3 regions of the Terrihabitans rhizophilus genome follow, and region 3 is predicted to be linked to each of the others. Evidence: predicted binding sites of a transcription regulator. Region 3 holds the regulator's gene; each other region holds the start of a gene.
The links. The regulator LexA, encoded in region 3, represses DNA repair genes until DNA is damaged. The targets are predictions, from matches to a motif close to TGTTCNNNNTGTGTTCNG.
Positions count from the first base shown of each region.

Region 1: the regulator LexA is predicted to act here: its motif matches at 3,044-3,061, upstream of SCD90_RS13055 (putative DNA modification/repair radical SAM protein).
Region 2: the regulator LexA is predicted to act here: its motif matches at 5,422-5,439, upstream of uvrA (excinuclease ABC subunit UvrA).

Region 1 covers NZ_JAXAFJ010000008.1:99,997-107,101, forward strand. The annotation lists gene SCD90_RS13035 (lytic murein transglycosylase) at 1-120, shown strand, start outside; gene SCD90_RS13040 (lysine-2,3-aminomutase-like protein) at 124-1,158, opposite strand; gene epmA (EF-P lysine aminoacylase EpmA) at 1,228-2,286, opposite strand; gene efp (elongation factor P) at 2,380-2,949, shown strand; gene SCD90_RS13055 (putative DNA modification/repair radical SAM protein) at 3,091-4,314, shown strand; gene SCD90_RS13060 (UdgX family uracil-DNA binding protein) at 4,304-5,794, shown strand; gene SCD90_RS13065 (NUDIX domain-containing protein) at 5,976-6,419, opposite strand; gene SCD90_RS13070 (metallophosphoesterase family protein) at 6,529-7,105, shown strand, end outside.
Region 2 covers NZ_JAXAFJ010000002.1:84,275-91,379, forward strand. The annotation lists gene SCD90_RS03950 (polysaccharide deacetylase family protein) at 1-403, opposite strand, end outside; gene SCD90_RS03955 (BaiN/RdsA family NAD(P)/FAD-dependent oxidoreductase) at 513-1,715, opposite strand; gene SCD90_RS03960 (tryptophan-rich sensory protein) at 1,742-2,224, opposite strand; gene uvrA (excinuclease ABC subunit UvrA) at 2,443-5,322, opposite strand; gene ssb (single-stranded DNA-binding protein) at 5,570-6,124, shown strand; gene SCD90_RS03975 (hypothetical protein) at 6,267-6,530, shown strand; gene metC (cystathionine beta-lyase) at 6,583-7,105, opposite strand, start outside.
Region 3 covers NZ_JAXAFJ010000002.1:337,594-344,698, reverse strand. The annotation lists gene SCD90_RS05215 (ComEC/Rec2 family competence protein) at 1-1,133, opposite strand, end outside; gene gltX (glutamate--tRNA ligase) at 1,224-2,648, shown strand; gene gltA (citrate synthase) at 2,763-4,055, shown strand; gene lexA (transcriptional repressor LexA) at 4,186-4,890, opposite strand; gene SCD90_RS05195 (DUF4153 domain-containing protein) at 5,065-6,825, shown strand; gene trmFO (methylenetetrahydrofolate--tRNA-(uracil(54)-C(5))-methyltransferase (FADH(2)-oxidizing) TrmFO) at 6,761-7,105, opposite strand, start outside.

The DNA of each region.
Region 1 (7,105 bases), on a different contig from region 3:
GACGGCATCGTGGGTGCCGGCAGCCGCGCGGCCATCAAGAAGGAGCAGGTCCGTCTCGGCCAACCGGCGGACAGCTATCCCAGCACGGAACTGCTGCAGGCCCTGCGCGCAGGGCAGTAGTGTCTATTCCGGCGGGTAGGCGTGCGCCTGCCCCCGGAAATCCTCGACTTCGCCGCCGTTCACATAATTCGGACCCACCGGCGATTTGCCGTGCCCGCCGGGGATGTCCAGCACATAGGTCGGCAGGCACAGGCCCGAGACGCGGCCGCGCAGCGCACGCATGATGGCCTGTCCTTCCGCGATGGTCAGGCGAAAACGGGCGGTGCCCGGCGCCAGATCCGGGTGGTGCAGGTAGTAAGGCCGCACCCGGCTCTCTACGAAGGCCCGCATCAGATCGGCCAGCACCGCGGGATCGTCGTTCACCCCGCGCAGCAGCACGGTCTGGCTCAGCAGGGGCAGACCCGCATCGGCCAGCCGGGCGCAGGCTCCACGCGCCGCGTCCGTCATCTCGCGCGGATGGTTGGCGTGCACGCCGATATACACAGTCTTGCTGGACGCGCTCAGCGCTCGCACCATCGCCTCATCCACCGCCTCCGGCGTCACCACCGGCACGCGGGTGTGGACGCGCACGATCTTCACGTGATGAATGGCGTCCAGCGCCGCGAGAATGCTTGCGAGCCGGCGCGGCGCCAGCATCAAGGGATCGCCGCCTGTAAGGATCACCTCCCAGATCTCCGGGTGCGCGGCGATGTAGGCAAATGCGGAGTCGAGAGCCTCGGACGACAACGTGCCCAAGCCTTCCGGCCCGACCATTTCCCGGCGAAAGCAGAAGCGGCAGTAGACCGGGCAGACATGCAGCGGCTTCAGCAGCACGCGGTCGGGGTAGCGGTGGACGATCCCCTCGACAGGTGAGAAGGCCAGATCGCCGATGGGATCGGCTAGTTCTTCCGCCGTGGTGTGCAGTTCCTCCGGTGAAGGCACGTATTGCCGGGCAATCGGGTCGTTCGGATCGTTCCGATCGATCAGCTTCGCCAAAGCCGGCGGGATCGCGATGGCATAGCGGTCCGAGACGGCTTCAAGCACGAGGGCCTGGCTGGGGTCGATAAGTCCCGCGTCAGCCAGGTCGTCCGCCGAGCGGAGTGTTGCAGTGGCAGCCATCAGCCTTCCTCATTGCCGGGCGTGACCCGGCAATCCAGCGGGGCGTGTGCGGCTTTCTGGATGCCCGGGTCAAGCCCGGGCATGAGGACCTTCTGCAAGCGGCGTCCAGATCACCTGCTCGACGTGCTCGGCGCCCGTTGCCAGCATCACCAGCCGGTCGAATCCCAGCGCGCAGCCCGAAGCCTCTGGCATGATGTCGAGAGCGGCAAGGAAGTCCTCGTCCAGTGGATAGTCATGGCCGTAGACGCGGCGTTTCTCGGCCATCTCGGCTTCAAACCGCGCCCGCTGAACGACAGCGTCCGTCAGTTCACCGAAGCCGTTGGCCAATTCCACCCCGCAGGCATAAAGCTCGAAGCGTTCTGCTACCCGCTCATCATGCGGTGCGGGGCGGGCCAGCGCAGCCTCGGCCACGGGATATTCGTGGAGGATCGTCGGGCGGCCGATGCCGAGACGCGGTTCAATCCGCTCCACCAGGACGCGGCTGAACACGTCGGCCCACACATCGTCCCCGGCGACGCGGATGCCAGCGGCACGTGCCTGCGCGGCCAACGCGTTCCGGTCCGTCTCTGTTGCCGACACGGTGGCGAGAAGGTCGATTCCCGCGAAACGCTCGAACGCCTCGGCCAGCGTGATGCGCTCCGGCTCCGCGAAGGGATCGCATTCCCTCCCTCGAAAGAGGAAGCGATGACGCCCCACCGTCTCCGCGGCAAGGCGAAGGAGGTTCGCGCAATCCGCGAACAGCGACTCGTAAGTCTCGCCCGCGCGATACCATTCCAGCATGGTGAACTCGGGATGATGCAGCGCGCTGCGCTCCCCATTGCGGAACACGCGGGCAAAATCGAACAGCCTGGTCTCGCCGGCCGCCAGCAGTTTCTTCAGCGCAAATTCCGGAGAGGTGTGCAGAAAGAGCGGCTGCACGTGCGCTCCCGGCTGCTCGAAACGTGTCGCGAAGGCATGCAGGTGCGCCTCGTTCCCCGGCGAGGTCTGGAGCACGCCGGCTTCCGCCTCCACGAACCCATCAGCCTCGAACCAGCCCCTCAGCCGTGCCTTGATGCGCCCGCGCTGCAGCAGCAATGGCCGGCGGGCGGCATGATGGTCGGGCCGCCAGAATGGCGCGGCAGGGGCCATGAGGTCTTTCTCAGAGCGGCGAAGTGTGCGAGACGGGCGGTCAGAGACCCATACACCGTGGACTGTGATCTGCGGCCTATCAGAGGACAGATCGTGAAGGTTATCGCCAGCTCGCTTCGCAAAGGCAATGTCGTCGAGGCCGAGGACGGCCGCCTCTACGTCATCCTCACGGCGGAGAACATCCATCCCGGCAAGGGCACGCCCGTGACGCAGCTCGACATGCGCCGCATCTCCGACGGCGTGAAGGTGTCCGAGCGCTACCGCACGACCGAGCAGGTCGAGCGCGCCTTCGTCGAGGACATGGACCACACCTTCCTGTACTCGGACGGCGACGGCTTCCACTTCATGAACCCGGAGAGCTACGAGCAGATCGCCGTGCCGGCCGACGTGGTGGGCGACTACGCGCCGTACCTGCAGGAGGGCATGAAGGTTCAGCTGTCCATCTACAACGGCCTCGCGCTTAGCCTCGAACTGCCCCAGCGCATGACGCTGGAAGTGGTGGAGACCGAGCCGGCCATGAAGGGCCAGACGGCATCCTCCTCCTACAAGCCGGCCATCCTCTCCAACGGCGTGCGCACCAACGTGCCCCCGCATATCGGCGTCGGCACCCGCATCGTCATCCTCACCGAGGATGCGAGCTATGTGGAACGCGCAAAGGACTGATCGTCCCCCAGCCAACCGAATGCAGAAGCCGGGCGCGATGCCCGGCTTTTTTTGTTGCGTGCGGTGCGGCGCCGTGACCGAAAAACGGCCATTGAAGAACATAGAGGGAACTCTATACTCCCACCATCAGGTGCGAGATCGATGGACCTAAAGCGAAAATTGGAAATCCTGGCCGACGCCGCGAAATATGATGCATCCTGCGCGTCGAGCGGCACGGACAAGCGCAATTCCAAAGGCAATCCCGGCATCGGCTCCACGGAGGGCGCCGGCATCTGCCATTCCTACGCCCCCGATGGCCGGTGCATCTCGCTGCTGAAAATCCTGATGACGAACGCCTGTGCGTTCGACTGCCTGTACTGCGTGAACCGCGCCTCATCGAACGTGCCGCGCGCGCGCTTCATGGTGGACGAGGTCGTGACGCTGACGCTCGACTTCTACAAGCGCAACTACATCGAAGGCCTGTTCCTCTCGTCCGGCATCATCCGCTCGCCGGACTACACCATGGAGCAGCTGGTCGAAGTCGCCCGCAAGCTGCGCGAGGAGCACGGCTTCCGCGGCTACATCCACCTCAAGACCATACCCGACGCGGATGAACTGCTGCTGGCGCAGGCCGGGCGCTATGCGGACCGGCTGTCGATCAACATCGAGCTGCCGACAGAAGAGGGTGTGAAGCGGTTCGCGCCGGAAAAGGATGCGCGCGCCATCCGCCGTTCCATGGGGCGGATGCGGCTGAAGATCGACGAGGCCAAGGCCGAGCGGAAGGCGCCGCGCTTCGCACCGGCTGGCCAGTCCACGCAAATGATCATCGGCGCGGACGCCACGCCCGACAGCGAGATCCTTGCCACCAGCGCCAATCTCTATGGCTCGTTCGGGCTGCGCCGCGTCTACTTCTCGGCCTTCAGTCCTATCCCCGATGCCTCCTCGCTGCTGCCGCCGCAGGCGCCGCCTTTGGTGCGTGAGCACCGGCTCTATCAGGGCGACTGGCTGATGCGGTTCTACGGCTTCGACAACAAGGAAATCTTCGCCGGCACGGATGGCATGCTTGATCTCGGCATCGACCCCAAGCTGGCTTGGGCGCTGCGCAACCGCGAGCGGTTCCCGCTGGACGTGAACCTGGCCAACCGCGAGGAACTGCTGCGCGTCCCCGGATTCGGCGTGAAGACGGTGGACCGGCTCATCCGCGCGCGCCGCGTGCGGGCCATCCGGATGGAAGACCTCACCCAGCTTCGCCTGCCGTTGAAGACCGCGCTGCCCTTCATCACATTGCCCGAGCACCGGCCCACGAAGCTGCTCGACCGCGCCGATCTCCGCACCCTCGTGAAACCCGAACCGGTGCAATATTCGTTGTTCGGGAATGCCGCATAACGTCGTCCTCGCCGGTCCGGCAGATTTCGAAGGCTGGCGCGCCGCGGCCCGCCGCCTCTTCCTTGCGGATGTACCTCCGGAACAGGTGATCTGGACGCTTGAAGACACGCCGGATCTGTTCGGCGGAGCCAGCGATCTTCCCGCCGCCGGCGAGGGCGCCTTCAACGTGCCGCGCCGCTTCGTGGAACTGGCGAAGAGCGGCCTGCTGCACAGCGATCCCGAACGCTTCGCGCTGTTCTACCGCCTGCTCTGGCGGCTGCGGAACGAGCCGCAGTTGATGGAGGTGACGGTGGACCCGGATGTGGTCCGCGCCACGCTGCTCGCCAAGAATGTCGGCCGGGACATCCACAAGATGCACGCCTTCGTCCGCTTCCGTGAGGTCGCGACGGAGGAGGGTGCGCGCTTCGTCGCGTGGTTCGAGCCGGAGCACCACACCATTGAGGCGGGCGCGCCGTTCTTCACGCGCCGCTTCTCCAACATGGACTGGTCCATCCTCAGCCCCGAGGTTTCGGCGCATTATGACGGCGAACTCACCTTCGGCCCCGGTGCCGGGCGTCACGACGCTCCGGACGATGACGCACTGGAGGAGATGTGGCGCGGCTATTACGCAGCCATTTTCAATCCCGCGCGTTTGAAGGTCGGCGCGATGCGATCGGAGATGCCGCGCAAATACTGGAAGAACCTGCCCGAGGCGCAGCTCATCGCCCCCCTCGTGGCGGAAGCCCGCAGGAGGACCGACCACATGGTGGCCCATGCGCAGACGGAGCCGAAACCGAACCGCCAGCGCGAGATCGCGCCCGTCGCGATCATCCGGCCCGGCACCAACGATCCGCTCGATGCCCTGCGCGAGGCGGCGAAGGGATGCCGAAATTGCCCGCTCTGGGAGCCTGCCACGCAGACCGTGTTCGGCGAGGGACCGCCCGATGCGCCGCTCGTCTTCCTCGGGGAGCAGCCCGGCGACAAGGAGGACCTCGCGGGCCGTCCGTTCGTGGGGCCCGCAGGGCAGCTGTTCGACAAGGCCATGGCGGAAGCCGGGGTCGATCGCGGCAAGGCCTATGTCACCAATTCGGTGAAGCACTTCAAGTTCGAGCCACGCGGCAAGATCCGGCTCCACCAGAAGCCCGGCACGCTCGAGATTCGCGCCTGCAAGCCATGGCTGGAGCAGGAACTGGCCATCATCAAGCCCGGCCTCGTCATCGCCATGGGTGCGACGGCGGTGCAGTCGCTCTTCGGCAAGACCATGCCCATCGGCAAGAATCGCGGCCGCATCCTGGAAGCGCCGGGCGGGCAGGCGGCGCTCGTCACCGTGCACCCGTCGTTCCTGCTGCGCGTGCCGGATGCCGCGCGGAAGGCCGAGGAGTATGCCAATTTCGTCGCGGACCTACGGCTGACACGGCCCTATGCGGAAGCGGCTCAGGGGAGCATCCGCACCGCCCTCATCCTGAGCCCGTCGAAGGATGTTGGCCGGACGCCGCCTTAAAACGGCTGGAGCAAGAGCAGGTACGACACGGCGTATGGGTCCCGGCCTTCGCCGGGACGCCCGGTGGGGGCATTTCCATCAACGGCCGCGTTCCGGCGCAGGCCGGAACCCATACGCACCGCGTCACCGGTTGATCACAGCCCGCCAGCATCCTTCGACAAGCTCAGGATGAGGCCCCGCGCTACCAGCGATCCGCGAGCGCCACGCCATCCACGATCTCCGCGATCCGGCGCCGCGTTCCCGGCGTCGTGCCCTCCGGCAGCGCATCCAGCGGGAAAAATCTGCAATCCGTGATCTCACGATCCGGAGTACGCGGCCCGGACCAGACATAATCGCGCACCACATAGACCAGCACATGGTCGCGCTGGCTGAACCCGGGATGGTGGAACACCCCGAGCAGTTGGGGCCTACCTTTCGGCGTCACGTTCGCCTCTTCCTGAAGCTCCCGCACCAGCGCCTGCTCCGCCGTCTCGCCGACTTCCACGCCACCGCCGGGCATGTGCCAGCCGCCGACATAGCCGTGCTTCACCAGCAGGATCCGGCCTTCACCGTCCAGCACAGCACCACGGACGCCCATGGTGAGGCCGCGCGTGACAGCCCAGAGTCGTGCAAGAAACGGGCGCATAATGGGAAACAGGCGGTCCTTCATCCGAAGAAGTCTAGGCCGGGCCGGGCGATTCGAGCGTCACGGTTTTGCGCGGACGCCCGGCGCCGGGCTGTGCTAGAGATCGGCCATGTTCACGCTCGCGCACCTGTCCGACCCCCATCTCGGCCCGCTGCCCCGGCCGCGTTTCTCCGAACTCTTCTCCAAACGGCTGCTGGGCTACACCAATTGGCGGGTGCGCCGGCGCGGCCGGCACGACATGACCTGCCTCGCGGCCCTGACGCAGGACTTGCTGGCGCAGAATTGCGACCATATCGCCGTCACCGGAGACCTCGCCGTCATCGGCCTCGATGCGGAGTTCACGCCGGCTCGCGCCTTTCTCGAAAAGCTGGGATCGCCGGAGCACGTGTCCGCCATTCCCGGCAACCACGACGCCTATGTCAGCGGCACGGCCGACCATCCGCAGCTGCACTGGGCGGAATACATGGCTGGCGACAGCCAGCGCACGGAGGGATCGCCCTTCTTTCCGTATGTGCGGCGGCGCGGAAAGGTCGCCCTGATCGGGCTGTCGTCGGCGGTGCCGACCGGCTTTCATTCTGCGGAGGGTCGCCTCGGGAAGGAGCAATGCTACCGCCTGACGGAGATTTTGAAGGAACTGGACGGTGAGGGCATGTTCCGGGTGGTCATGATCCATCACCCTCCCAGCG
Region 2 (7,105 bases), 250 kb from region 3:
TCGTCTTGGAGCCGAACTCCCACCACGGCGCCACATAGCCGCGCGGCGGCTTGCCGGAGAGCTGCGTGATCAGCTCCACGCATTTGTCGAAGATCGCCTCTTCCTGCTCCGGCGTCATGGCAATGGGGTTCTCGTGGCTGTAGCCATGCATGCCGATCTCGTGGCCCGCATCGGCCACGGCCTTCATCTCGGCGGGGAAGCTCTCGATGGAGTGCCCGGGGATGAACCAGGTGGTCTTGATGCCCCACTTCTCGAAGAGACGCAGCAGCCGCAGGCTTCCGGTGCTGCCGGCAAAGGCGCCGCGGGAGATGTCGCACGGGCTGTCCTCGCCGCCATAAGAGCCGAGCCAGCCCGCCACCGCGTCGACGTCGATGCCGTAGGACACGAAGATCTCTTTGGCCATGTTCGTTCTCCCGTCGTGAAACCGCTGGCTCAGAAGGCAACAGCGCGGGAAGACTGGCAAACGGCGGCTGGTCTGGCCAGAGCAATTGTCATGCAGCGGCGCCCGTGGATCAGGCGTTCTGCAGCCATCCCTTCATGCCCTCGGCTGCCGCGGCGCCGGTGGCGAAGCAGGCCTGCAGCAGGTAACCGCCGGTGGGCGCTTCCCAGTCGAGCATTTCGCCGGCCACGAAGGTGCCCGGCAGCTTCTTCAGCATGAAATGGCTGTCGATTTCATCCAGCCTGACGCCGCCGGCGGTGGAGATCGCACGTTCCAGGCCCTGCATTCCGACATATTCTAGCCGCGTGCGCTTGATCAGCGCGGCAAGCGCGTCGGGATCGTCGGTCAGGTCTCGTCCAGCGGATTCCCGCAGCAGGCCAATCTGCGCCGGCTGCAGGTTTAGGGCCTTTCTCAGCCGGTTCGTCAGCGTGTCACGCCGACTTGGGCGGCTGAGGCGTTTTGAGATTTCGCCTTCGGAAAGATCCGGCTTCAGGTCGATCTCCAGCTCTGCCATGCCGCCGGCCAGAGCCGCCCGAAGCGGCGTAGACAGTGCGTAGACCGCACCGCCCTCAAGGCCGGACGAGGTCACCATCAACTCGCCCTCGGACGCGTGTCCTTCGACCATCACCTTGACGCGCTTCAGGGGGTGGCCGGCAAAGCGCGCCCGGAACACCTCCGACCACGCAATGTTGATGCCGTTGTTCGCAGCTTGCAGCGGTGCAAGCGCGATATCGCGCATGGCGAGGTGCGGCTGCCAGCCGCCGTCCGAGCCGAGCCTTGGCCAACTCGCGCCGCCAAGTGCCAGGAGCGTGACATCGGCCCTGATCTGCTGCGGCCCCTCCGGGGTATGGAAGAGAAGCGCTCCCTCCGGCGTCCATCCGTGCCATTCATGGCGCGTGCGGATCTGCACGCCGAAGGCGTTGAGCCGCCTGAGCCAAGCCCTCAAGAGGGGCGAGGCCTTGAAACTGCGTGGGAACACGCGCCCGCTGCTTCCGACGAAGGTGCTCTCGCCGAGCGCTTCCGCCCAATCTCGCAAGGCAGATGGAGGGAAGCTCCGCACGGCCGCCTCAAGAGCCCTTCCTGCCTCACCGTAGCGGTCGAGAAAGGTCTCCAACACTTCCGAATGCGTCAGGTTGAGCCCGCCACGCCCGGCCATCAGGAACTTGCGCGCCGGGCTGGGCATCCGCTCGAACACGGTGACCTGTACGCCAGACCCTCCAAGCACCTCTGCCGCCATCAGGCCCGCAGGACCGGCGCCGATGATGGCGGCCTTCAGGGGCGGGGCCTCTTTCAACCGGTCGTTCAGCGCCAGACAAGGCCAAGCATCGGAGCAAGTCCTAGACCGACCGCCAGCACCTTCCACAGGAAAGTCGGCACCAGCCATGCCGCGATGAAGCGCGAAATACGGACCAGTTGCGAGGCGACGAAGATGCCGAACAACAGGGATCCGATGTTCACCACATCGAGCCAGAATGGTGACAGAGCACCTGCGATCAAGGTGTAGAGCAGGGCCCAGGCCATCAGTGCTTCGACAAGATGGGCCGCGCGCCTGCCGCTATCGCCGTGGCGCCACGCGAACCACCGCGTGATCCCGTAGAACGAGAACAGCACGACCCAGATCACGACGGAGATGCGGCCACTTGGATCGAACGGCAGTTTGGCGAAGGCGGGACTGTCGTGGCCGATGCCCGTCGCGAACATCAATCCATAGGCAAGAGCCGCCACGATGAGCGGCAGCGTCGCGCCTGCAACGGCGCCACGCCAGTCCGTCCTGTTCAGCCACATGCCAGCAATCCTGAAGTCAAGGCTCAGCAGTTCCCCTGATTGTGCGACGGAAATACTACGATCCGGCCGTGTTCGTCCAGTAGCCGTTAGACCGTGCTGAAACTCCACGAAGTTGGTGGGTCGGCGGATTTGAGGCTGGGACCGCATCGTCGCGGGAGATTGTTCGAGCAGCGGACAGCGCCATATGCTTCGACCGATCACCGCGACGAGCGCCGGATTTACTCCGCAGCCTCTGCCTTCGGCCGTTGCCGCGCAGCCAGCACGCCCTTCAGGAAGCGGCCGGTATGGCTGCGCTCCACCTTGGCCACCTGTTCCGGCGTGCCCGCTGCCACGATCTCACCGCCGCCATTGCCGCCTTCGGGGCCGATATCGATGATCCAGTCGGCGGTCTTGATGACTTCGAGATTGTGCTCGATCACGACGACGCTGTTCCCCTGGTCCACCAGTTCATGCAGCACTTCCAGCAGCTTTGCGACGTCGTGGAAGTGCAGGCCGGTTGTGGGCTCGTCGAGGATGTAAAGCGTGCGGCCCGTGGCGCGGCGCGACAACTCCTTGGACAGCTTCACGCGCTGGGCCTCGCCGCCAGAAAGCGTGGTCGCTTGCTGGCCGACTTTGACGTAGCCAAGCCCGACGCGGGCCAAAGTCTGCATCTTGTCGCGGATGGACGGCACCGCCTTGAAAAGCTCGGCTGCTTCCTCAACGGTCATGTCAAGAACATCCGCTATGCTCTTGCCACGATAGAGGACTTCCAGCGTCTCGCGGTCGTAGCGCCGACCCTTGCAGACGTCGCAGGTGACGTAGACGTCCGGCAGGAAGTGCATCTCGATCTTTATGACGCCGTCGCCCTGGCAGGCCTCACAGCGTCCGCCCTTGACGTTGAAGGAGAAGCGGCCCGGCTGGTAGCCGCGTGTCTTTGCCTCCGGCAAGGCCGCGAACCAGTCCCGGATGGGGGTGAACGCCCCGGTATAGGTCGCGGGGTTGGAGCGCGGCGTACGGCCGATCGGCGACTGGTCGATGTCGATCACCTTGTCGAGGTGCTCCAGCCCGAACAACTCGTCATGCGCGCCTGGATGGTCGTTCGCCCCGTTCAGGCGGCGCGCCACCGCCTTGAACACGGTGTCGATCAGCAGGCTCGACTTGCCGCCGCCCGACACGCCGGTGATGCAGCAGAAGGTGCCGAGCGGAATCTCCGCCGTCACGTTCTTGAGGTTGTTCTCGCGCGCATTGGTGACCTTCAGGGTGCGCTTCTTGTCGAACTTGCGTCGCGTCTTGGGGATGGGCACCGACATCTCGCCTGTCAGGTACTTGCCCGTCAGGCTGTCCGGGTGCGCCATCACGTCTTCTGGCGTGCCCTGGGCGATGATCTGGCCGCCATGAATGCCGGCGCCGGGCCCGACATCGACCACGAAGTCCGCGATGCGGATGGCGTCCTCGTCGTGCTCGACCACCACGACGGTGTTGCCGAGGTCGCGCAGCCGCTTCAGCGTTTCCAGCAGGCGCTCATTGTCGCGCTGGTGCAGGCCGATCGACGGCTCGTCCAGCACATAGAGAACGCCGGTAAGGCCGGAGCCGATCTGCGAGGCCAGCCGAATGCGCTGGCTTTCGCCGCCGGAGAGAGTGCCAGAGGCGCGGCCTAGCGTGAGATAGGTGAGGCCGACATCGACCAGGAAGCGCAGGCGGTCGCGGATTTCCTTGAGGATGCGTCCGGCGATCTCGTTCTGCTTGGGAGTCAGCTGCTCGGGCAGGGCGATGAACCAGTCACTGGCCGCCGTGACCGACAGTTCCGTGATCTGCGAGATCGTCCGCATCCCGATCTTCACCGCCAAGGCTTCCGGCTTCAGGCGCGCACCGCCGCAGGCCGCACAGGGCGTCTCGCCCATATATTTGCCGATCTCCTCGCGCGCCCAGTCGCTGTCGGTTTCCTTCCAGCGGCGCTCGAGATTGGTGATGACGCCCTCGAAGGTCTTGCGCGTCTCGTAGGCGCGCAGCCCGTCGTCATACACGAACCCGATCTTCTCATTGCCCGAACCGCGCAGGATCACTTCCTGCGCTTTCTCCGGCAGTTCCTTCCACGGCGTGGTCAGCTTGAAGCCGTAATGCTTGGCGAGCGAGGTTAGCGTCTGTCCGTAAAATGGCGAGGTGCTTTTGGCCCACGGCGCGATGGCGCCGCCCTTCAGCGTGCGCGTCTCGTCCGGCACGATGCGCGCGGCGTCGATGCGCATTTCGTGGCCGATGCCGCCGCAAACGGGGCAGGCGCCGAACGGATTGTTGAAGGAGAACAGCCGCGGCTCGATCTCGGCGATGGTGAAGCCGGAGACGGGGCAGGCGAACTTCTGCGAGAAGGTGATGCGCTTGCCCGCACCCTTGTCATCCTTCTCGCCGGCATATTCGATGAAGGCAATGCCATCCGCCAGCCCGAGAGCCGTCTCGAAGCTGTCCGCCAGGCGCGCCGCGATGTCCGGACGCACCACGATGCGGTCCACCACCACGTCGATGTCGTGCTTCAGCTTCTTGTCGAGCACCGGCGCTTCGTCGATCGGGTAGAACTCGCCGTCCACCTTGAGCCGCTGGAAGCCCTTCTTCTGGAATTCGGCGATCTCCTTGCGGTACTCGCCCTTGCGGCCACGCACCACCGGCGCCAGCAGGAACAGGCGCGTGCCTTCCGGCAAGGCCATCACGCGGTCCACCATCTGGCTGACGGTCTGGCTCTCGATGGGGAGGCCGGTCGCAGGCGAATAGGGAATACCTACGCGCGCCCACAGCAGGCGCATATAGTCGTAGATCTCGGTGACGGTGCCCACCGTCGAGCGTGGGTTCTTCGACGTCGTCTTCTGCTCGATGGATATGGCCGGCGAGAGCCCCTCGATGCTGTCCACATCGGGCTTCTGCATCATCTCCAGGAATTGGCGGGCATAGGCCGACAGGCTTTCGACGTATCGCCGCTGGCCCTCGGCATAGATGGTGTCGAAGGCGAGCGACGACTTGCCGGAGCCGGACAGGCCCGTCATCACCACCAGCTTGTCGCGGGGGATGTCGAGATCGACGTTCTTGAGATTGTGCTCGCGTGCTCCGCGAATGGAGATCGTCTTGCCGGTCATCAAACAGCCCGAGGCCGGGCTTGCGCCGGCCGTTTCCGTGGAGAGTGGGAGTAGTAGCAATACACCATAGAAGTCTTGCGCCCGCGAGTCGCCGCATCTAAGAACATAGCAAGAACGAAGATGCGCCGCCACTTCGCCGTCGAGGCGTTTCGGCGGAGGGGATAACCGCCCGCTCCCGGTCATGCGCCTGTTGTCGAGGAAGCGTCCGGGCAATAGGGTGCCCAACATTTACGGACAGGAGATGGTCATGGCCGGCAGTGTCAACAAGGTCATTCTGATCGGCAATCTCGGCGCCGATCCGGAAATCCGCCGCACGCAGGACGGCAAGGGTATCGCTAATCTGCGCCTCGCGACGACCGAGAGCTGGCGTGACCGAAATTCCGGTGAGCGCAAGGAGAAGACCGAGTGGCACCGCGTGGTCATCTTCAGCGAACCGCTGGTGAAGGTGGTCGAGCAATATGTGAAGAAGGGCTCAAAGCTCTACATCGAGGGTGCGCTCCAGACCCGCAAATGGACCGATCAGCAAGGCGTCGAGAAGTATTCGACCGAGGTGGTCCTGCAGGGCTTCAATTCCGTCCTCACCATGCTCGACGGCCGCGGTGCGGGCGGCGGCTCCGGCGAGGATGAATATGGCGGTGGGGGTGACTTCGGCCGTTCAGGTGGCGGTGGCGGCTACGGGGGCGGAAGCGGCGGACGGCCTTCCGGCGGTGGTGGCGGTGAAAGCCGTGGAGGTTATGGTGGCGGCGGCGGAAGCAGCGGCGGCCGCATGGGCGATATCATCGATGATGAAATTCCGTTCTAGTCTCTTGCTCAGCGGTTAGCCCACCGTTTGCCTATAAAAGGAGCAGATCGACTTGGCGGAGATTCTGGAACTCTTTGTCACATAGACGGTTGTTCTCGCAAATCAGGCGTTCAATTGCGGCGCCACTTCGAAGGAGAATGTGATGAAGAAGATCCTGCTTGTTCCTGCTCTGATGATGTTTGCGGCTGCTCCGGCTCTTGCGCAGACGTCCCCGTCTTCCACGATCAATTCCGATATGGGCCGCGAGGCTTCGCAGATCGAGGGTGCCAAGGAGAGCCAGATGGGCCGCGACGCGACCGCTGCCAAGCCGACTGCTCCGAGCCAGATCGAGAACTCCGAGTCCCAGCGTACCGGCGCGACGCCGACCAACGAGAACCAGGACGAGATCAAGAAGCCCGTTCGCTAAGTTTCGAGCGGACTCACAGAAAAGCCGGCCATCCGAGGATGGCCGGCTTTTTTTATGTCCTAAGTTCGGCAAGCGCCCGGTCCAGATCTGCGGTGAGGTCCGCGACGTCTTCCAGCCCAATGTGGATGCGCAAGGTCGGACCTTCGAAGACCGAGGGCAGGGACCTGCTCTTCGAGATATCGAACGGAACGATCAGGCTTTCATAGCCGCCCCATGAGTAGCCCATCCCGAACAAGGCGAGAGCATCAAGGAAGCGGCGGACACGCGCGTTCTCCACTGGTTCGAGTTCGATGCCGAACAGCCCGCAAGCGCCACGGAAATCCCGCTTCCAGATTGCATGGCCGGGATCTTCCTCAAGCCCCGGATGCATGACGCGCCGTACCTCGGGCCTTTCGAGAAGCCAGCGGGCGATGGCGAGTCCGGAGGCGTGGTGCCGCTCTAGCCGGAGGCCCATCGTGCGCAGTCCGCGCGTCGCAAGATAGATGTCGTCCGGTCCAACCGTGAGCCCCAGATCGCCATGCGTGTCGCGCAGGCGCGGCCAGGCCGCCGCATTGGCCGACACCGAGCCGATCAGC
Region 3 (7,105 bases):
TTGCGCATGGTGAGGCCCTGGCGATCCACGATGACCGCGAGGAAGACGACGGAGATCATGATGAAGCTGCGCTGCGCGGCGACCTCGTTCCCGGACAGATAGAGGTAGCCACCGGCACCCAGCAGGGCCGCCGCCGCAGCCCATTTCTTGACCGGGACGTGGAGCCCGAGCCCCGGCACCATGACGAGGAGGAGGCGCAGGGCGGCGAACACGCCGCCTCCGAACAAGGCCATGTGCAGGCCGGAGATGGAGATGACGTGGTAGAGGCCCGCTGTGCGCAGCGCATCATTGGCCGCCGCCGAGATGTCGCCGCGCTGCCCGGTCACGAGAGCGGCGGAGATCGCGCCCGCGTCTCCGGGGACCACCTGCTGGATGCGCGCGGAGATCGCATTGCGCAGCCGGTCCGTCGCCGCGCTGAACCGGCCCATCGGGGTCAGCGGTGGTGGATCCAGCAGGCGAGGGGGCTTCGCCTCGCTGCCCACTGCGCCAAGGCCCGTAAAAAACGCCTCCCGCGCAAAGTCATAGCCACCGGGCCGCACTGCCTGCGGCGGTGGTCGCCAATAGGCGTCGATGGCGACACGGCTTCCGGCGGCAACGCCATCCGCTCCCCGCACCGTTGCGCGCGCGAAGCGCGGCCTGTGGTCTTCCGGCACGCCCGCGATGGACTCAACACGGATCAGCAGGCGCACCGCGCCACGCGCACGCGGCTCACGCCGTTCCACCACGCCGACGGCCTCGCCGCGAACGCCACGCTCCAGCACCGGCGCTGCGACGCGGTGGACCTGCAGGCCGGCCGCGAGAAAGCCGCCGATGATGGCGGCCACGGACACGGCAACACAGAACCCGGTCGGGCGCTTCCGCGCGGCGGCGCACATTGCGAGGGCGGCGAGGAACGCCAGCGCTGACGCCGTCAGCGAAGGATCGTCGGGGGCCGCGAAGAAGAGGATCACCCCGCAGATGGCCAGTACTGGCAGCCAGATGAAGAATCGGCCGCGCTCGCGCTCTTCTTCCAGGGCCGAGGTCAGCGCACCGCCAGACACGGGAAGCAGTTGGCGCAAACGGAACGCGGCGGTGCCACGGCCATGCCGCCGTGCGGATGGCGCAGCCCCCATGCTGCCGACCCCGTTCCCCACCCCGTTCCCCTTTCGTCGCGGGCCATGCTACACGGAGCCACGCCGAAGCGCAGCGCGCTCGCCCCCCATCCCACCTGCCAAAGTTCGCCCATGTCCGATCCCGTCATCGCCCGTTTCGCGCCGTCTCCCACCGGCTTTCTTCACATCGGCGGGGCGCGCACGGCCCTGTTCAACTGGCTGTTCGCGAAATCGAAGGGCGGCAAGATGCTGCTCCGCATCGAGGACACGGACCGGGCGCGTTCCACGCAGGAGGCCATCGACGCCATCATGGACGGGCTGAAATGGCTGGGCCTCGACTGGGACGACGAGCCCGTGTTCCAGTTCTCGCGCGCGGACCGCCATCGGGCCGTGGTGGACCAGTTGCTGGCGCAGGGCGCGGCGTACCGGGCCTACGACACCGTCGAGGAACTCGACGCCATGCGGGCGAGCGCGCTGGCGGCCGGCAAGCCGCCCCGCTACGACGGCGGCTGGCGCGACCGCGACCCGGCAACGGCTCCGGAAGGCGTGAAGCCGGTCATCCGCCTGCGGGTGAACAATGAAGGTGAGACGCTGGTCGATGACGCGGTGCAGGGCGCCGTGACCTTCCCGAACGCCGATCTGGACGATCTCGTCCTGCTGCGCTCCGACGGCACGCCGACCTATATGCTCGCGGTCGTGGTGGACGATCACGACATGGGCATTACCGATGTGGTGCGCGGGGTCGATCACCTCACCAATGCCGCGCGCCAGATCCAGATTTACCGGGCGCTCGGCTGGGACGTGCCGCGCATGGCGCACATCCCCCTGATCCACGGGCCGGACGGGGCCAAGCTGTCCAAGCGCCATGGTGCGCTCGGCATCGAGGCCTATCGCGAGATGGGCTATCTGCCGGTCGCGGTGCGCAATTACCTCGTCCGCCTCGGCTGGAGCCATGGCGACCAGGAGATATTCTCGACGCAGGAGATGGTGGAGGCTTTCAGCCTCTCGGATGTGGGCCGCTCGGCAGCACGATTCGATTTTGGCCGGCTGGAGAACCTCAACGGCCACTACATGCGCGCCACGCCCGACGAGGAACTGGTGCAGATCTTTGCCGACGCCTTGCCCTATCTTCCGGGCGGGCCCGAAGCCAAGGCTAAGCTCGATGCCGGTCTTTGGGACGCGTTCCGGGTGATGCTCCCGGCCATGAAGGAGCGTTCCAAGACGCTGATCGAGCTCATGGACAATGCCAGCTTCCTGCTGGTCGACCGTCCGCTGGCGCTCGACGCGAAGGCCGAGCAGGCGCTGGCGGCGGATGGCACACGCGAACGTGTGGCGAAGCTGGCCGGCCGTCTCGCCGCGCTGCCGAACTGGGAGGCCGAGGCCGCCGAAGCCGAGGTGCGGGCGTTCGCCGAGGAGCAGGGGATCAAACTGGGGCAGGCGGCGCAGCCCTTGCGTGCGGCGCTCACGGGCAAGATGGTGTCTCCACCGATCTTCGAGGTGCTGGCGGTGCTCGGCCGAGACGAAAGCCTCGCCCGCCTGGCCGATCAAGCCGGCTGAACGAAATCGTGCTGTCACACCCTTCTCTTGTGGCCGGGGGTAAATTCGCTTAGCTGAAATCACGGCCTTTCCGTGGCAACGGGAATGCTATCTGTCTGGAGAAAGGGTGCGCGTATGAGCGACAAGACAGCTTCGCTGACCGTCGGCGGCAAGACGATCGAACTTCCCATACTGGAAGGTTCGACCGGACCTGACGTCATCGACATCTCCAAGCTGTATGCGCAGACCGGGATGTTCACCTACGATCCCGGCTTTACCTCCACCGCGAGCTGCGCCTCGACCATCACCTTCATCGATGGCGACGAGGGCATTCTGCGCTACCGGGGCTATCCCATCGACCAGCTGGCCGAGGGCGGCGACTTCCTCGAGACCTGCTTCCTGCTGCTGTACGGCGAACTGCCGAGCGCGAAGGAGCGCGAGAGCTTCGAGCGCCGCGTGACGCGCCACACCATGGTGCACGAGCAGATGACCCGCTTCTTCACGGGCTTCCGCCGCGACGCGCACCCCATGGCCGTGATGGTGGCCAGCGTTGGCGCCATGGCCGCCTTCTACCCCGACTCGACCGATGTGGCGGACCCGAACGCACGCGAGATCGCGTCCATCCGCATGATCGCAAAGCTGCCGACGCTTGCGGCGATGGCCTACAAGTACTCGGTGGGCCAGCCGTTCGTGTATCCGCGAAACGACCTCGATTACGCGTCCAACTTCCTGCAGATGTGCTTCGCCGTGCCCTGCGAGGAGTACAAGGTGAACCCGGTGATGGCACGCGCCATGGACCGCATCTTCACCCTGCACGCCGACCACGAGCAGAACGCATCCACTTCCACCGTTCGCCTCGCGGGCTCGTCGGGCGCAAACCCGTTCGCCTGCATCGCGGCCGGTGTTGCCTGCCTGTGGGGCCCCGCCCATGGCGGCGCGAACGAGGCGGCGCTGAAGATGCTGGAAGAGATCGGTACGCCGGACCGCATTCCGGAGTTCGTGGAAAAGGCCAAGGACAAGAACGATCCATTCCGCCTGATGGGCTTCGGGCACCGCGTCTACAAGAACTACGATCCGCGCGCCAAGATCATGCAGCAGACCGCGCATGAGGTTCTGGACGAGCTCGGCATCAAGGACGATCCGCTGCTCGACGTGGCGGTGGAGCTTGAGAAGGTTGCCTTGCAGGACGAGTACTTCGTCGAGCGCAAGCTGTACCCGAACATCGATTTCTATTCCGGCATCACGCTGCGCGCGATGGGCTTCCCGACCTCGATGTTCACCGTGCTGTTTTCGGTGGCACGCACCGTCGGCTGGATCGCACAGTGGAAGGAAATGCTGGAAGACCCGGCGCAGCGCATTGGACGTCCGCGCCAGCTCTACAATGGAGCCGTCGAGCGCAGCTTCGTTCCGGCCAAGGATCGCGGCTGACGGCAATCCGTGCGGCCCGGCATCCACGCCCGGCCGCATCGACTGTTCGCAGCTTCAAGCACGAAAACGGGGAGGTCCGGACAGGACCTCCCCGCATCATTTTCAGCCGTGCTCCGCTGGGCCGAACGCCTCAGTAGCGGCGGATCAGCCCCACCAGCTTGCCCTGCACGCGCACCCGGTCGGGTCCGAAAATGCGGGTTTCGTAGGCTGGGTTGGCGGCTTCGAGAGCGATGGACGCCCCGCGCTTGCGGAGCCTCTTCAGCGTGGCTTCTTCGTCATCCACCAGCGCGACCACGATGTCGCCGGTTGCGGCCGTGTCGGCCTTGCGGATGACGACCACGTCGCCCTCAAGGATGCCGGCCTCGATCATCGAGTCGCCGCGCACCTCGAGCGCAAAGTGCTCGCCGCCCGTCAGCATTTCCGGTGGAACTGCGATGGTGTGGCTGCGGGTCTGGATGGCTTCGATGGGCACGCCGGCCGCGATCCGGCCCATGACGGGCACGAACGCCGAATGGCCGCGCTCCTCGTCATCATCGGCCGCACGCGGGCGCGCCTTGCCGAGATTGCCTTCGATGACGCTTGGCTGGAACTTCCCGGTCGGCCGCATGGGCGGGGCCACCGTCTCGGGCAGCTTCAGCACTTCCAGCGCGCGAGCCCGGTTCGGGAGACGGCGGATGAAGCCACGTTCCTCAAGCGCAGTGATGAGGCGATGGATGCCCGACTTGGAACGGAGGTTAAGTGCCTCCTTCATCTCGTCAAACGAGGGCGGGACACCCGATTCCTTCAGGCGCTCATGAATGTAGCGCAGAAGCTCGTGCTGCTTTCGCGTGAGCATGGGCACCTCGGCGGATGAATCAAAACAAATCAGGAACAAAAAGGTAGCTGTTCCTTATGTGTTCCGCAACGGTTAACATCCGGTTGCTTTCCCGCAAACTGGAACGATACGGCTAGGTTCTCGACCTTTCAGGGGCGTGCTCGCATCCTGAAGGGGCCGAACGGGGAGGATGCGATGCGGCAAGACGGATCGGGGTTTCTGTCGCGGATAAAGGCTCTGCCATTCGCGCAGGCCGATCTCCAGCGCGCGGTGACGCGCTTTCCCGTAGCGGTAGCCGCATCCGTCATCGTCACCGCCATGGCGATCGCCGAAATCCATGACCGTCTCGATCACACCATGGCGGAGATGGTCGGCATCGGCTGCCTTGTCGCCTTTGCCGCGTCGGTGGCGGCAGGCGTGATGTCGGAAGCTCACGGCCTTGGACGTGGGCGTGCGCTTCTACAACTTCTTGCCGCGACGACGGGCGCGATCTCGGCCGTGTTCCACGAGTCGCACTGGTTCAGTCCAGAGGCCGCCGGAGTGGCCGCGATCGCGCTCGCGGCGACGGGTTCGCTGTCGCTTCTGCGCGACGAGGAACGGCGGAGCTGGGTCTTCAACCTCTCGGCCCTGTCCGGCCTCGCCTTCGCCGGGCTGAGCACGCTCGTGATCATGATCGGGCTGGCGGCGATCCTCTACAGCATCCGGTACCTGTTCGGCATCACGGTGACGGACACCGTGATGCAATATGTGTGGGCGCTTGGCTTCGCCCTCGTTCTGCCGCTCCTGTGGCTTTCGCTGCTGGGGAACAGGCAGTCTCCGGAAGCGCCGGACGGGCTCATTCGAAGAGCCGTGGCGGCGCTGGGCATCATCCTCGCCGTTCTGGCCGCGATCTATGCGGTGGTGCTGCACCTTTACGCAGCCAAGATCGCGCTCACCATGGATGTGCCGCGCAACCAGGTTGGCTGGATCGTCTCGGCCTTTCTGTTCATTGGCAATCTTGGCCTGCTGGCGAGCTACCGGCCCGATGGAGATGTCGCCCCGGCGGTTCGCTGGATCCGGCGGCTGTGGTTCCCGATGACCGCCGTACCCGTGGCCTTGCTGGCGCTGGCGACGTGGCAGCGCATCGGGGCCTATGGGGTGACGCCGGAGCGGCATGTGCTGGCCCTGATCACGGCGGCGGCCGTGATGCTGCTTGCGTGCTTCGTTGTGCTCCGCGAGCGCTTCGACATTCGCCTTGTTCCCGGCGTCGTGCTGCTGCTTGCCGTTGCGACCATGGTGGGTCCGTTGACCTTCAAGAAGACCACCATCCGAAGTCAGTCGGCCCGCCTCGATGTGCTTCTGGACCGGTGGGCGCAGCGGAGCGGCGGCGCGGTGACCGGCGTGAGGGACGATGCGCCGGAGGCGGCACGGCAGGACATTGCGAGTGCCGCAGGCGTGCTTCTCGGGCTCGGCGCGCTGGATACTGTCCGCCAGTCGACCGGACGGGTGTTCGCCAACGCGGATGAAGCCCGCGCCCTGCTGCGGACCCTCTGGCTGATGCCGGCCGCAACGGTGCATGCATCGCCAAAAGCTTCAGCAGGTGGCACCCGGACCCCGTTCGGGCTTGCTCTTGGGCCGTTCAGTCTCGGCAAGGAGAGCGTTCAGCCGGAGCCGTTCGAAGGTTGGCTGAGCCTGCAGGACAGCCGCGTGACGCTCGCCTCCACGCCGCCGCTGGTCTTCGATCTCAAGTGGCTGGCCGACGGTGTGCGCGATGGATCTTTCGTGGATGTGCCAATCAGCGTCACGTCCGTCGACGGCGCATCCGCCTTGATCCTGAACCACATCACGGCCGAGGGCCGGGAGGCGCTGGAGATCACGTCGGTGGCCGGCGTTCTCCTGCTCGGAGACGGTGTTACTCCGCCGCCTGCGCTGTCCCGCCCATCCACTCCGCCAAGGCCGCCTTCGCCCGCCCGCTGATCGCGCGCTTCTTCGCCGCCGACTTGGCCGGGCCACGGACGCGCTCTCCATCGGGGCCTTTCAGCGGACCGTCGTAGGGCGGGAACAGGCCGAAGTTCACGTTCATGGGCTGGAAGCTGCGCTTGGTGTTCTCGTCGCCATCCACCTCGATGTGGCCGCCGGTGATGTGGCCGAGCAGGGCGCCCAATGCGGTGAGTTCCGGCGGCACGGCGGGTGCTTGCCCCAGGCGCTCCGCTGCGGCGAAGCGGCCGGCGAGGAGGCCGATGCTGGCGCTCTCGAC